2 regions of the Nocardioides sp. NPDC006303 genome follow, and region 2 is predicted to be linked to the other one. Evidence: riboswitches for the same ligand, from Rfam matches in the RefSeq annotation. Region 2 holds a riboswitch; the other holds the start of a gene.
The links. Region 2 has a riboswitch for cyclic di-AMP ahead of ABZY89_RS07560 (C40 family peptidase). Riboswitches for the same ligand answer to the same signal wherever they lie in the genome.

Region 1 (6,453 bases), on a different contig from region 2:
TGGGCCCCCGACCCGAGCAGGTCGGAGCGCACGGCCAGGACGACGCAGGTGACCGCGTACAGGATCAGGATCGGGATGGTGTTGAGCACGGCCAGGGTCTGCCAGTCGCCACCCACCGCGACCAGGACGACCAGCGCGAGCACCAGGTTCACGAGCAGGATCAGCCAGAAGGAGTCGCCGGTGCGGCCGGGGAGCCGTGATGCCCGCGGCTCGTGCAGGCCGCTGGGGACGTACCTCTCCGCGCTCAGCGCGTAGACCTCGCGGCTGAGGGCGTAGGTGAACACGATGCCGGACCCGATCGGGGCCAGGATCGCGGCGATCCGGACCAGCACGACCAGCCAGTCGAGCGGCGCCCCGGCCAGCGTGGCCGCGTCGGTCAGGCGAGCGTAGGAGGTGCCGTGCTCGGCCCCGGAGCCGGCCATGTGCTCGGCGTAGACCAGCTGGAGGGCGGAGTAGAGCAGGAACGAGCCGACGACCGTGCCGTAGACCGCCCAGCGCACCCGCCTGGCCGCCTCGCGACGGCCGCCACGGACCTCGCCGGTCACATCGAGGGGCGCCTGGAAGCCGATGTAGGCGTAGATCACGCCGCTGGTGATCAGCGCGCTCAGCACGCCGGTCGACGTCGGCCCGGCGGCCGGTCCGGGGCCGGTGAGGGGAGCGGGGACGGCGAGCGCCAGGCACACCACGAAGACCACCGGGATGGCGATCTTGAGCAGCGTCAGGGCCGCGTTCGTACGGAGCACGAACCGTCGGGGCAGCAGGACGAAGGCGATGATCGCGGCGGTCACCAGCACCGCCAGGGTCGATCCGACCCTGGTGAGCCCACCCTCGCCGGCCAGGGCGGGGACGATCTCGGCCAGCCCGTTGACAGCCGCTGCCGCCTGGGCGGCCGGGTTGATGGCGTACGAGATCCACAGGGAGGCCGCGAGGATGATCACCACCAGCGGCCCGAAGGCGTCGTGCGGGTGGAACAGCAGCCCGCCGGTGCGCTGGGAGATGAGCCCGAACTCGACCATCACGACCGCGATCGTGAGCATGAGTACGCCGCCGGCGGCCCAGCCGAGGAGTGCGGCCTCGCCCAGGCTCTCGTGGAGGGTGGGAACGGCCAGGAGCCAGCCCGATCCGATGACGCCGCCCGCGGCGAGCCCGACGACCTCGACGAGGCTCAGCTTGTCGGCCTGGTCGGCGGGTCGCTCGTCCCTCTGGTCCTTCGCGGGCTCATCAGAGGCAATGGGCGTGACGGGTGTGACCGGCATGACGGGACTGGGCTGCGGAGCGGGCGCTGCAGGGACCTGCGCCCGTCGCATCGCCTCGAAGGCGATCGCGGTCATCAGGCCCCCGACGGCGGCGACCCAGAAGCTCGACTCGTGCAGCAGCTCGCGGAATCCCGGCGACTTGAGGGCGTTGAGCTGGACGCTGCCGTAGATGGACATCACGAATCCCGCGGCGCACAGGATCATCCTGGCGATCGCGCTGAGGGTGTGCCGCACGCGCTGGTCTCCCACTCCCGATGATTCGAACGTCGGGAGAACCTATCGAATCAGGCCGGTGTGGCGCAGGAACCCTGCTGGATCAGCCGAGCAGGGGCGAGAGCGAGGAGAGCGGGACGGTGCGGGCGCCGGCGCGGCGTACGTCCTTGACGACCTCGGCGTCGTCGGTGGCGACCAGGATGACGCGGCCCGCGGGCTCGGCGTCGACGAGGTCGCGGATGACGTCGTCGGCGATGACGCCCTCGGGGGAGAAGAGGACCTTGACGCCGCGCGGAGGCACCGCGGTGGGGCGTACGGATGCGGAGTGGGCGTCGAAGACGACGGTCGTCTCGGCACCGGTGCGGGCGGCGATCGGCGCGATCGCGCGCAGCAGCCGCAGCCGCTGGGCATCGAGCGCCGAGTCGGGCCACAGGGCCTTGGAGACGTTGTAGCCGTCGACGATCAGCCGGACCCTCGGCATCGAAAGGAACTGCTCGAGGTGGGTGCTGCTGGTGACGCCGGCGCCGGCGGCGGCGTCCGCGGAGGCCAGCTCGGCCTCCACCCGCTCGCCCGGGGTGCCGGTGACCGGCGGCAGCGCAAGCTCGCGACGCAGGCCGCCGGCCGCGTCGAGAAGGGTGTCGAGCAGGAACCGGGCGCGCAGCGAGGCGTCCTCGCGGTCCGTCTTGGACGTACGCCGCTCGGCAGCTGCCTCGCGTTCCAGCTTGTCGATCTGGCTGCGGAGCTGCCGCAGCTGGCGGTCACGTGCGGCGAGCTCGTCCTCGGCGCGGGCGAGCGCCGTGCGGGCCTCGGTCAGGGCTTCGTCCAGCCCCGTGCCGGCCTCACGGGCGGCTGCCCGGGCCTCGCCGAGCTTGCGTCGCAGGGCGGTGTTGTCGGCCTTGAGGTCGTCGAGGCGGGCCTTGCGGTCGGCACGCACCTCGCGGAGCTCGTCCTCGGCCGCGGCGAGCTTGCCGCGCAGCCGGGCCACCTCGGCGTCGACCACCGGCACCGCGGCGGCCTCCAGCCGGTCCAGAGCCTCCTTGAGCGAGACCTCCCAGCCGTCGGGGCGGATGAGCCAGACGACCGCGGCCGCCTCGGCCGGATCCTCGGGGAGGACCACGTCGTCGGAGGAGCCCTCGGGGACGTACGCCGGTCGCAGCTGGCTGCCGACCTTCTCCCGGACCTCGTCGTCGCTCTCGAGCACCGAGGCGATCATCGCGCCGCCGGCCTTGGCCCGCCGGGCGGGCGCGAAGTCGGCGATCCGCTTGAGCGCGGGCGGCAGGCGCACCAGGTCGGGAAGCACCCCGGCCGTGAGCGCGACGATGCGCCCCCGGACCGTGTCGGGGAGCGTCGCGTACGCGGAGACCTCCATGTTCCAAGTGTAGGGACCCGGTCCGCGATCGCCGCCTCGAATACCGTGCTGCGATGGTGGTGACACGCCGGACGCAACCGGACGAAAGCAAAAATGTCGGTGCTCGGTGAGACCGTCACAACATGACGACGAGAATCGACTGTGACACCTGCCTCGTGCGGGGACTGGCGTGCCACGACTGCGTGGTCACCGTGCTTCTGGGGCCGCCTCCGGAGCTGACCATCGAGGACGACGAGCGCCGGGCGCTCGACGTGCTGGCCGAGGGTGGACTGGTTCCGCCGCTGCGCATGGTGGAAGGGATGTAGCCGAACTTTTGGGCGTGGGTGGTTGGCAGGTGGGGGATGCCGTCGGCTAGTGTGCGCAGGAACTTGGCGCTCGTGGAAGTGGGTCAACCGGCCCACGCGAGTGTCGCGCTTAGTCCAGGCCCGCTTCGGGGCGGGCCAGGAGCCGGGGAACCACACCGGTCGTACGCCGCGGAAACGGAGTGCGATCACCTGGGGTGCATCCGCCGCAAGGGCGATCTGGGAGACCAGATCGAGGAGCGGTGGTAAGGCAGGTCGTGCCTGAACCCGTCAGCTCACCCGGTAGGCGTCAACGACTACACACAAGGAGACCGTCCGCTCGTGACACGCGACCGGAAGCGACTCATTGCCGGAGCAGCCGGCATCGCCGCCATCGGTGTCGCCGGGATCATTCCCGCAGCGACCCCCGCCCAGGCAGACCCTGACATCGACGACGTTCGCAAGAAGGTCGACAAGCTCTACACCCAGGCCGAGGCGGCCAACGAGGACTACAGCAACGCCAAGCTGCGACTTCAGGACCTCAAGGACCAGCTCGACGACCTCAGCTCCGACGAGAAGCGTCAGAGCAAGGAGCTCGACAAGATCCGCGCCGAGCTCCGTGACTCCGTGCTGCGGCAGTTCGAGGGCTCCGACGTCTCTGCCGTCGGCCAGGTGATCACCTCCGAGGACCCGCAGGAGTTCCTCGCCGGTCTCTCCACCGTCTCGTCCTACAACGCGCTGCAGGCCGACCTGCTCGCTCGGTACAACACCGAGGCGGAGGCCCTCCAGGTCCGCCGCGAGGCCACCGAGGACGCCAAGTCCCAGATGGCCAAGGTCAAGACGACCATGCAGCAGAAGAAGAGCGAGATCGACAAGAAGTACGAGGCGGCCCAGGCCGAGCTCGACGAGCTGGAGGCCGATGAGCTGGAGGAGTTCCAGTCCACCGACACCAGCATCCCGTCCAACCTGCCGCCGCCCTCGGGCCGCGCCAAGGTGGCTGTCGACTACGCCCTCGCCCAGGTCGGCGACGCCTACGTCTACGGCGCCACCGGCACCGAGTCGTGGGACTGCTCGGGCCTCACCATGGGTGCCTGGGGCCAGGCAGGCGTCGGGCTCCCGCACTCCTCCTCCGCGCAGTACAGCAGCGGACCGCAGGTCTCGCGCGACCAGCTCGCCCCCGGTGACCTGGTCTTCTACTACAGCCCGATCAGCCACGTCGGCATCTACATCGGCAACGGCATGATCGTGCACGCGTCCAACCCGAGCACCGGTGTGAAGGTCTCCCCGATGGACGAGATGCCCTACACGGGCGCCGTCCGCCCGGGCTGAGCTTGACCCAGCACCCCGAAGAGGCCGATCGTTCGCAGGTGCGAACGGTCGGCTCTCTTCTTTCCCGTCCGGCCCTGATCGGGGCCGGCCTCGTGCTGGTGATGCTGCTCGCAGGGTTCGTCGGCTGGCGGCTGACCGGCGGGGGCGAGTACGTCGCGCCGACCCCGAGCAGCGCGCCGGTCGTGCGCGCCGACACCGAAGGCGCCCGGGCCTCGCTGGATGAGCTGGTCGACGGCGTACGTGAGGGGGCGGAGCCCGACGGCGAGAACGCCGCCTCGGTGGCATTGCGCAACGCGCAGGCCATCGGCATCGAGGACGTCACCGCGAGGTACCTCGCCGAGGCGGACAACGTGGAGCCGGACGGCTCCTGGACGGCCGACGTGGAGATGTCCTGGCGCACGCCCGGCGACCCGGAGCTGACCGAGGAGCTGAAGGTCGGCTTCGACGCCGAGGGCGCGATCACCGGGTTCTCGGCGGGCCAGGGCACCCGGCTGCCGCTGTGGCTCAGCGGCCCGGTCGAGGTGCGCCGCACCGGCTCCACCCTCGTGGTCGCCCAGGCGTCCGCCGACGTCGCCGACCGCTACGCCGAGCTGGCCACCACCGCTGTCGCCGGGGTCCGCAAGGTGATCCCCTGGAAGGACCCGCGCCTGGTCCTCGAGGTGCCTGCGAACGGCCTCGACTCCGCGCTCGGCGCGCAGCCGGGGACCTACGCCGCCGTCGCGGCGGTGACCGCGACCGTCGACGGGTCCACGAAGGCCGGGACCCCGCTGCACGTGTGGGTCAACCAGGGTGTCATCGGCGACCTCGACGCCCCCGGCGCCCAGATCGTCATCACGCACGAGGCCACGCACGCGGCCACCGACGCCGCGACCAACACCGGCCGGCCGATGTGGCTGGTCGAGGGCTTCGCCGACTACGTCGCGCTACGCGACACCAAGCTTCCGCTGTCCAAGACCGCCGGCCAGATCCTCGCCCAGGTCCGCGAGAACGGTGCCCCCGACCACCTGCCGGGCAAGGCTGAGTTCAACACCCGCTCGGAGCACTTCGGCGCCGAGTACGAAGCCGCCTGGCTCGCCTGCGAGGTGCTCGCCGAGGCCGGCGGCGAGCAGGCCCTGGTCGACCTCTACGAGGAGACCGGGCGCGGCATCGGGCTGGAGAAGGCGCTGCAGGCAGGCTTCGGCTTCGGGGAGGACGAGCTGACCGCGCGCTGGCGGACCCATCTGTCACACTCGGCTCGATGACGGGGGCAGAAGTGAGCGAGCGTCAGCGAGCGAACCATGCGTATGACACGCCGCCGCGTCCGTATCCTGGCGCTTGCGCTACGGAGGTGGCGGCGTGAGTGCAACGCGGCGTACGTCCTGGGTGGTTCTCGTCCTCGGGGCGGTGGCGTTCGTGGTGCTCGCCTGGACGTTGATCCCGTGGCATCCCTACCCGGGCGGCGCGCTCGACCTGCCCGACGAGCGAGACGTGTTCACGCCCGAGGAGCTGGAGCGGATGCTGGCCTACTCCGGCACCGCTCGCTGGATCAGCCGGGCCTCGCTCGTCGTCTCGCTGGTGGTCGCGTGCGTGCTCGGGTTCACCTCGCTGGGCCGGCGTCTGGTGGCGCGGCTGCGCGGACCATGGCTGCTGCGGGTGGTGCTCGCCGTCGCCGTGGTCACCCTGCTCGGCTGGATCGCGACGCTGCCGTTCGGGGTGGCCATCCACCGGCTGCAGATGCGCTACGGGCTCTCCCGGCAGGCGTGGGGACCCTGGCTGGGCGACTCGCTGCTGAACCAGGTCGTCGGCATCGTAACCACCTCCGTTGCCCTGCTCGCCCTCTTCGCCTGCATCCGTCTAGCCCGGCGTTGGTGGCCAGCCGTCGCCGCCGCCCTGGTCGCGGCCCTGGTGGTGGTCGGCTCGTTCGTCTACCCGGTCGTCATGGAGCCGCTGTTCAACGACTTCGAGCCGCTGCAACGCGGCCAGTTCCGGACCGAGGTGATGGCGATCGCCGAGCGTGAGGGCGTCG
Region 2 (6,453 bases):
GGCCGCACCCGCAGCGCCGCGACCGTGGTGCGCTGCCGCAGCGCGACGGTCACCAGGGCGACCCGGTCGGCCTCGAGCAGGGCCTGGCGCAGCAGCGCGTAGGGCTTGACCCCGGTGTTCTCCGGCTCCAGGTAGTAGCTCTTCTCGAAGAGCATCGGGTCGATCTGGTCGCTCGGCACGAACTTCTCCACCGCGATCTCGCGCGAGGAGGTGGTCGGCAGGTTGGCGAAGTCGTCGTCGGTGAGCACGACCATCTCGCCGTCCTCGGTCTCATAGCCCTTCGCGATCTCGGAGTAGGGCACCTCCTCGCCGTCGATCGAACAGATCCGCTGATAGCGGATCCGACCACCGTCGGACTGGTGCACCTGGCGGAAGGAGACGTCGTGGGACTCCGTCGCCGAATAGAGCTTCACGGGCACGCTGACCAGCCCGAACGACACCGCGCCCTTCCAGATCGCACGCATGGTGACTCCCTCCGCAACGGCAACGTCCTGCCCAGTATCTGCCGGATTCCGCATTCTCGGTACCCCTTAACCCCACGCGTCACACTGCGAGCGAGAGGAATGCACTCTCCAGGGTCGGCTCACGCGACCGCGGCGCCCATGGTCACAGGTCGCGGCCGGTCCAGCGGTAGCGGCCGACGAGAAACGCCGCCACGACCAGGCCGACCGAGCCTGCGAGCCACACGAGTGCCTCCGGGCGGCGCTCCTCGGGAGTGGTCCAGAAGCACATGTCCTCGGGGCGCAGCCCGGTCCCGCACGATGGTGCGTCGAGGGGCATGAGCCCGATGTAGGCAGCGACGGCGACGGCGATCAGCGCGGCAAAGACGAACAGCACACGTAGGTGGGTGGTCATGGGTCCAGGCCCCTCTCTCCCCGGTTGGGGTGCGAAGCGGAAACGGGCCCCCTCCGCCAACCCAACGGAGAGGGCCCACGGGGCGCTGACCCGCGAACCAGACGCTAGGCCTGCCTGGTCAGGCGCGGCAGCCGAGCACAGCCCGAGGTACCCGATCTGGAGTAGCGCCTCAAAGTCGGACCGCCCCGGGCAAGGCGTGCCGTGTCGACGTCGACTGGCGGTGAGGATTGGACAGATCTGCCCGGCGCCACCACTTCATAGAGGCAAGATGGACGCATGCGTCCGATGCTCGCCACCCCTGGCGCCCACGTTCCGCCGGGGGAGGAGTGGGTCCATGAGGTCAAGTGGGACGGCATCCGGCTCATCGGAGAATCGGGGCAGGGAACTACGCAGACCCGCCTCCTCACCCGCAACGACAACGACGCGACCCCCGCCTGGCCCGAGATCGCGACGGGCCCGGAACGCGACATCGTCGTCGACGGCGAGGTGATCGCGCTCAACGACGCCGGGCTGCCCGACTTCCGGGTGCTCATGGATCGGATGCACAACCGCGACGTCCGTCGGGCGGCGCGGTTCGCGGAGAGGATCCCGGCGACGTACATGGTCTTCGATCTGCTCCGTCTCGACGGCCGGCTCCTCATCGAGGAGCCCTGGGCCGAGCGCCGCAAGATCCTCGAGGCCGTCCATGCCGACGGCGACCTGGGCTCGTGGCAGGTGCCGGCGACGTACGACGACGGCAGGATGCTCCACGAGGTGACGCAAGCGCAGGGGCTGGAGGGGATCGTGTCCAAGCGGCGCGGCAGCCGCTACCGGCCGGGGGAGAGGAGCAAGGACTGGGTGAAGCTGCCCCACCGCTACCGGGCCTCGCTGGTGGTCGGCGGCTGGCGCCCTGAGGTGGGCACCGAGGGCAGCACCGAACGACTCGGCGCTCTGCTGGTCGGGCAGCCGACTCCCGACGGTCTGATCTACCGCGGGCGCGTCGGCAGCGGCATCACCGGCAAGCGGGCCCAGCGGCTCGGCGAGCTGCTGCGCGAGACCAGCCGGAGCCCCTTCGCCGGACCCGACGTCGACCCCGACGGGGGAGTGCCGTCGCTGGACGCTCGGGGCACTCATTGGGTCGAGCCGCTCCTCGTCGTCGAGGTGGAGACCCACGGCGCTGCCGTCGCGGCGGCGAGCTACAAGGGCCGGCTGCGGCAGCCGAGCTTCATCGGGATCAGGGACGACGTCTCACCGGAGGATCTGTGATGGTCGAACGAGAAGAGGTACGCGTCGAGGTCGACGGCCGGGTCCTGACCCTGACCAGCCTCAGCAAAGTGCTCTATCCGCGTACGGGCATGACGAAGGGCGAGGTGCTCAACTACTACGCCCAGGTCGCGCCGGCGCTCCTGCCGCAGCTCCGAAACCGTGCCGTGACGAGGATCCGCTGGCCGCACGGCGTCGGCGACATGTCGTTCTTCGAGAAGAACGCACCGGCCGGCACCCCCAGCTGGGTCCGTACGGTCATCGTTCCGACAACGGGATCCCGAACCGCCGACCACAGGGAGGGAACACTCACCTTTCCGATCCTCGACAGCCTCGCCGCCCTCACCTGGGCCGCGAACCTCTCCGCGCTGGAGCTGCACGTCCACCAGTGGACGGTCGGTGGCGACGGCACCCCGGCCGGCGCGAACCGGATCGTGATCGACCTCGACCCCGGCGAGCCGGCCGGCCTGCAGGAGTGCTGTGAGGTGGCGCTGCTCGTACGGGAGGCGCTGGGAGCCCGTGACCTCTCCGCGACCCCGGTGCTCAGCGGGAGCAAGGGCGTGCACCTGTACGCCGCCCTGCCGGAGCCCGTCGAGCCGGACGTCGCCACGGCGCTGGCCAAGGAGATCGCCGAGGACCTCCAGAAGGCCCACCCGCGCAAGGTGACCGCGACCATGACCAAGAGTCGCAGGTCAGGCAAGGTTTTCCTGGACTGGTCGCAGAACTCGGGATCGAAGACGACGATCTGTCCCTACTCGCTGCGGGGCAAAGGGGTCCCCACGGTCGCTGCCCCGGTGACCTGGGACGAGGTCTCCGAAGGAGCCGAGGATCCGCTCGCTATCGACCAGCTCGGACCTAACGATGTGATCACGCGCTTATCTGAAAGGGGGGATCTCTTCACAAGCCCTACGGGGCTGTAACTATTGTTCTCTTCATGTCGAACTCCGTGCTTGTCGTAGAAGACCAAGAGGACATCGCTGCTCCCCTGGTGCGCACGCTCCAGCGTGAGGGCTATGACGTCACCTGGGTCGACTCCGGCAAGAAGGCGCTGGAGCTGCTGGCACCTCCGTACGACGCCGAGCTGGTGCTGCTCGACCTGGGCCTTCCGGACATGGACGGGCTCGAGGTCTGCAAGGCCGCTCGCGACAACGGCTACGAGGGCGGGATCATGATCCTCACCGCCCGCGACGCCGAGATCGACCTGGTCGTCGGCCTCGACGCCGGTGCCGACGACTACCTGGCCAAGCCGTTCGCGCTGGCCGTCCTCCAGGCGCGGGTCCGCGCCCTCCTGCGCCGCTCGGGTCCGGTCGAGCCCGGCGCCGACGACGACGCCCTGCGCATCGACGTGGCTGCCCACCGGGTCTACGCCGGCGAGCGCGAGGTGACCCTGACCGGCAAGGAGTTCGCGCTGCTGGCCGTCCTGGCCGCCTCCCGCGACAAGGTCGTCTCCCGTGACCGGCTGATGGCCGAGGTCTGGGACGAGAACTGGTACGGCTCGACCAAGACGCTCGACGTCACGGTCGGACGCCTTCGCCAGAAGCTCGAGGCGGCCGGTGTGCAGGAGAAGGTCGTCGCGGTCCGCGGCGTCGGTTTCCGGCTCGAAGCCGCGGAGTAAACGCAAGTTCGACACGGCGTCATACGCGTGTTCAGCGCGTGAGATGTTTCACAAACGACGGCAAAGTCACGCGTGAACACGCCGATTGTGCTCCAGATACGGCCATTCGGGATTGGATCCGTTCCAGATCGCATGTCACCTTGGATGAGCCGTGCAGAACGCACGACCGGCCCCGGGTACACGCCGAATCCTGTCCCTCCGGAAGCCGGCCCCTACTACTGAACCCCCTTTACCCCTCACACTCAGCAGTACGTATGGGACAGGAGCGGGGGACCCAAGTTCCACGCGACTAACTCGGACGGTCGCTTGGGGTGAAGCCATCGAAGGATGGCCGGGCAACCTTCTAGCCCGAACCCGACAGCTCACCTCGCAGGCGTGGGAAGGAACTCACGCATGTCCAAGTCCGTATCTCGTCGTGCCCATCGAGGCACGTCGCGCCCGTTCCGGTCGCCGAACGTCTCGATCGTCCGGACGATCGCAGGATCGCTCAGCGGCCACGGCAAGCTCGTCGGCCGCATCGCTGCCAGCGGCATCGCCGCCGGTGCCCTGGTGGCAGTGCCCGCCGCCAACGCCGCCCCGGTCTCTCATGAGACCACCACCGTCGAGCCGACCGTCGAGCCCGCCAAGTTGGTGGAGGCTCCGACGCTGGAGGCCTCGGCCACCCCCACGGCGGTGCTCACCGACATCAAGCAGCTCGAGAGGGCTGTCGAGGTGCAGGAGCGCAAGGCCGAGGCAGCCCGCAAGGCCGCCGAGGCGAAGCGCAAGGCAGCGATCGCCGCCAAGAAGGCCGCGGAGGCGAAGAAGAAGGCCGAGGCAGAGGCGAAGGCCTTCGCTGCGAGCCAGGAGGGCAAGATCGAGCGGGCGATCAGCGTCGCCTCGGAGCAGATCGGCGACCCGTACGTCTGGGGTGCCACCGGTCCGAGCTCGTTCGACTGCTCCGGCCTGACGCAGTACGCCTTCAGCGCCGCCGGCATCGAGCTTCCCCGGGTCTCGCGGGACCAGGCTGCTGCGCTGCCTACGGTCCCGAACGACCAGATCCAGCGCGGCGACCTGATGTTCTGGGGCAGCCCGGTCTACCACGTGGGCATCTTCCTGCGCTGGGAGAATGGTCAGGCGATCATGCTGCACGCCCCCAAGCCGGGCGCGTCCGTTCGTGAAGAGGCTGCCTGGGACGGCTGGTTCGCCGGCTCGACCCACCAGGCCTGAGGTTTCTCGGGGCCTATATCCCCCTGGCGCTCGCCCTCCGGTTCCCCGTGCCGGAGGGCGAGCGCATATTTGTGGGTCCGCGAATCGGGTGCGGCACCACGCGTCAAGTAACCTGTAAGACGTGGCAGGCCCCGAATTCGACACCGAGATCAAGCAGCTCCAGGCAACGATGCAGACCATCGGCCAGGTGCTGGACCTGGACGCGATGCGCAAGGAGATCGCCGACCTCGGCGAGCAGGTCGCCGCGCCCGACCTCTGGGACGATCAGGACAACGCCACCCGCGTCACCGGCCGTCTCTCCCTGCTTCAGGGCGAGCTCAACAAGTTCACCGAGCTGCGCACCCGCATCGAGGACCTCGGCCTGATGGTCGAGATGGCCCAGGAGGAGGGCGACGCCGACTCGCTCGCCGAGTCCGAGGCCGAGCTGGGCCGGGTCAAGAAGGCCGTCGAGAGCCTGGAGATCCGCACCCTGCTCTCGGGGGAGTACGACGCCCGCGAGGCCCTGGTGACGATCCGCTCCGGCGCCGGTGGCGTCGACGCCGCCGACTTCGCCGAGATGCTGATGCGGATGTACGTCCGCTGGGCCGAGCGCAACAAGTACCCGGTGGAGGTCTTCGACACCTCCTACGCCGAGGAGGCCGGGCTCAAGTCCGCCACCTTCGCGATCCACGCCCCCTACGCCTACGGCACCCTCTCCGTCGAGGCCGGCACCCACCGTCTGGTGCGGATCAGCCCCTTCGACAACCAGGGCCGTCGTCAGACCTCCTTCGCCGCGGTCGAGGTCGTGCCCGTGCTGGAGCAGACCGACGAGATCGAGCTCGACGAGAACGAGATCAAGGTCGACGTCTACCGCTCCTCGGGGCCGGGTGGCCAGTCGGTCAACACCACCGACTCCGCGGTCCGGCTGACCCACATCCCCACCGGCACCGTGGTCTCCTGCCAGAACGAGAAGTCGCAGCTGCAGAACAAGGCCGCCGCGATGATCGTCCTCAAGGCCAAACTCCTCGCGTTGAAGAAGGCCGAGGAGGAAGCCCACCTCAAGGATCTCAAGGGTGACGTCGCTGCCTCGTGGGGCGACCAGATGCGCAACTACGTGCTCAACCCGTACCAGATCGTCAAGGACCTGCGTACGACCTACGAGACCGGCAACCCGCAGGCGGTCTTCGATGGCGACATCGACGGGTTCCTCGAGGCCGGCATCCGGTGGCGCCGCGGCGCCGAGAAGGCCGAACAGAACTGACCTGATGGATGCGCTGACGCGCACCAGGCTTCCACTCCCGGGCCGGGGAGCGGCGTACGTCTATGACGCCTACGGTCCTGAGGACGGGGTGCCGATGGTGCTGTTGCACGAGCTCGGAGGCAGTGCGAAGCGGTGGCAGGGTGTGGTGCCGCCGTTCGCGGCTGCCCACCGGGTGCATGCCTTCGACATGCGTGGGCACGGGGACTCGGACTGGGCCTCGGAGTACTCCCATCGGCTCATCGCCGACGACGTCATCGTGGCGATGGACGCGCTCGGGATCTCGGGTGCCGTGGTC

Region 1: linked by a shared signal. The riboswitch ahead of ABZY89_RS29185 (NlpC/P60 family protein) and the one ahead of ABZY89_RS07560 (C40 family peptidase) in region 2 are both predicted to bind cyclic di-AMP.

What each region holds. Positions count from the first base shown of each region.
Region 1 is NZ_JBEXRR010000074.1:4,511-10,963, forward strand. It holds gene ABZY89_RS29170 (APC family permease) at 1-1,490, opposite strand, end outside; gene ABZY89_RS29175 (NYN domain-containing protein) at 1,573-2,838, opposite strand; gene ABZY89_RS29180 (hypothetical protein) at 2,961-3,143, shown strand; cyclic di-AMP (ydaO/yuaA leader) riboswitch at 3,240-3,444, shown strand; gene ABZY89_RS29185 (NlpC/P60 family protein) at 3,462-4,448, shown strand; gene ABZY89_RS29190 (hypothetical protein) at 4,487-5,689, shown strand; gene ABZY89_RS29195 (M48 family metallopeptidase) at 5,784-6,453, shown strand, end outside.
Region 2 is NZ_JBEXRR010000006.1:175,880-182,332, forward strand. It holds gene ABZY89_RS07535 (Ku protein) at 1-464, opposite strand, end outside; gene ABZY89_RS07540 (hypothetical protein) at 607-855, opposite strand; gene ABZY89_RS07545 (DNA ligase) at 1,132-2,100, shown strand; gene ligD (non-homologous end-joining DNA ligase) at 2,100-3,017, shown strand; gene ABZY89_RS07555 (response regulator transcription factor) at 3,032-3,712, shown strand; cyclic di-AMP (ydaO/yuaA leader) riboswitch at 3,927-4,100, shown strand; gene ABZY89_RS07560 (C40 family peptidase) at 4,106-4,918, shown strand; gene prfB (peptide chain release factor 2) at 5,040-6,158, shown strand; gene ABZY89_RS07570 (alpha/beta hydrolase) at 6,163-6,453, shown strand, end outside.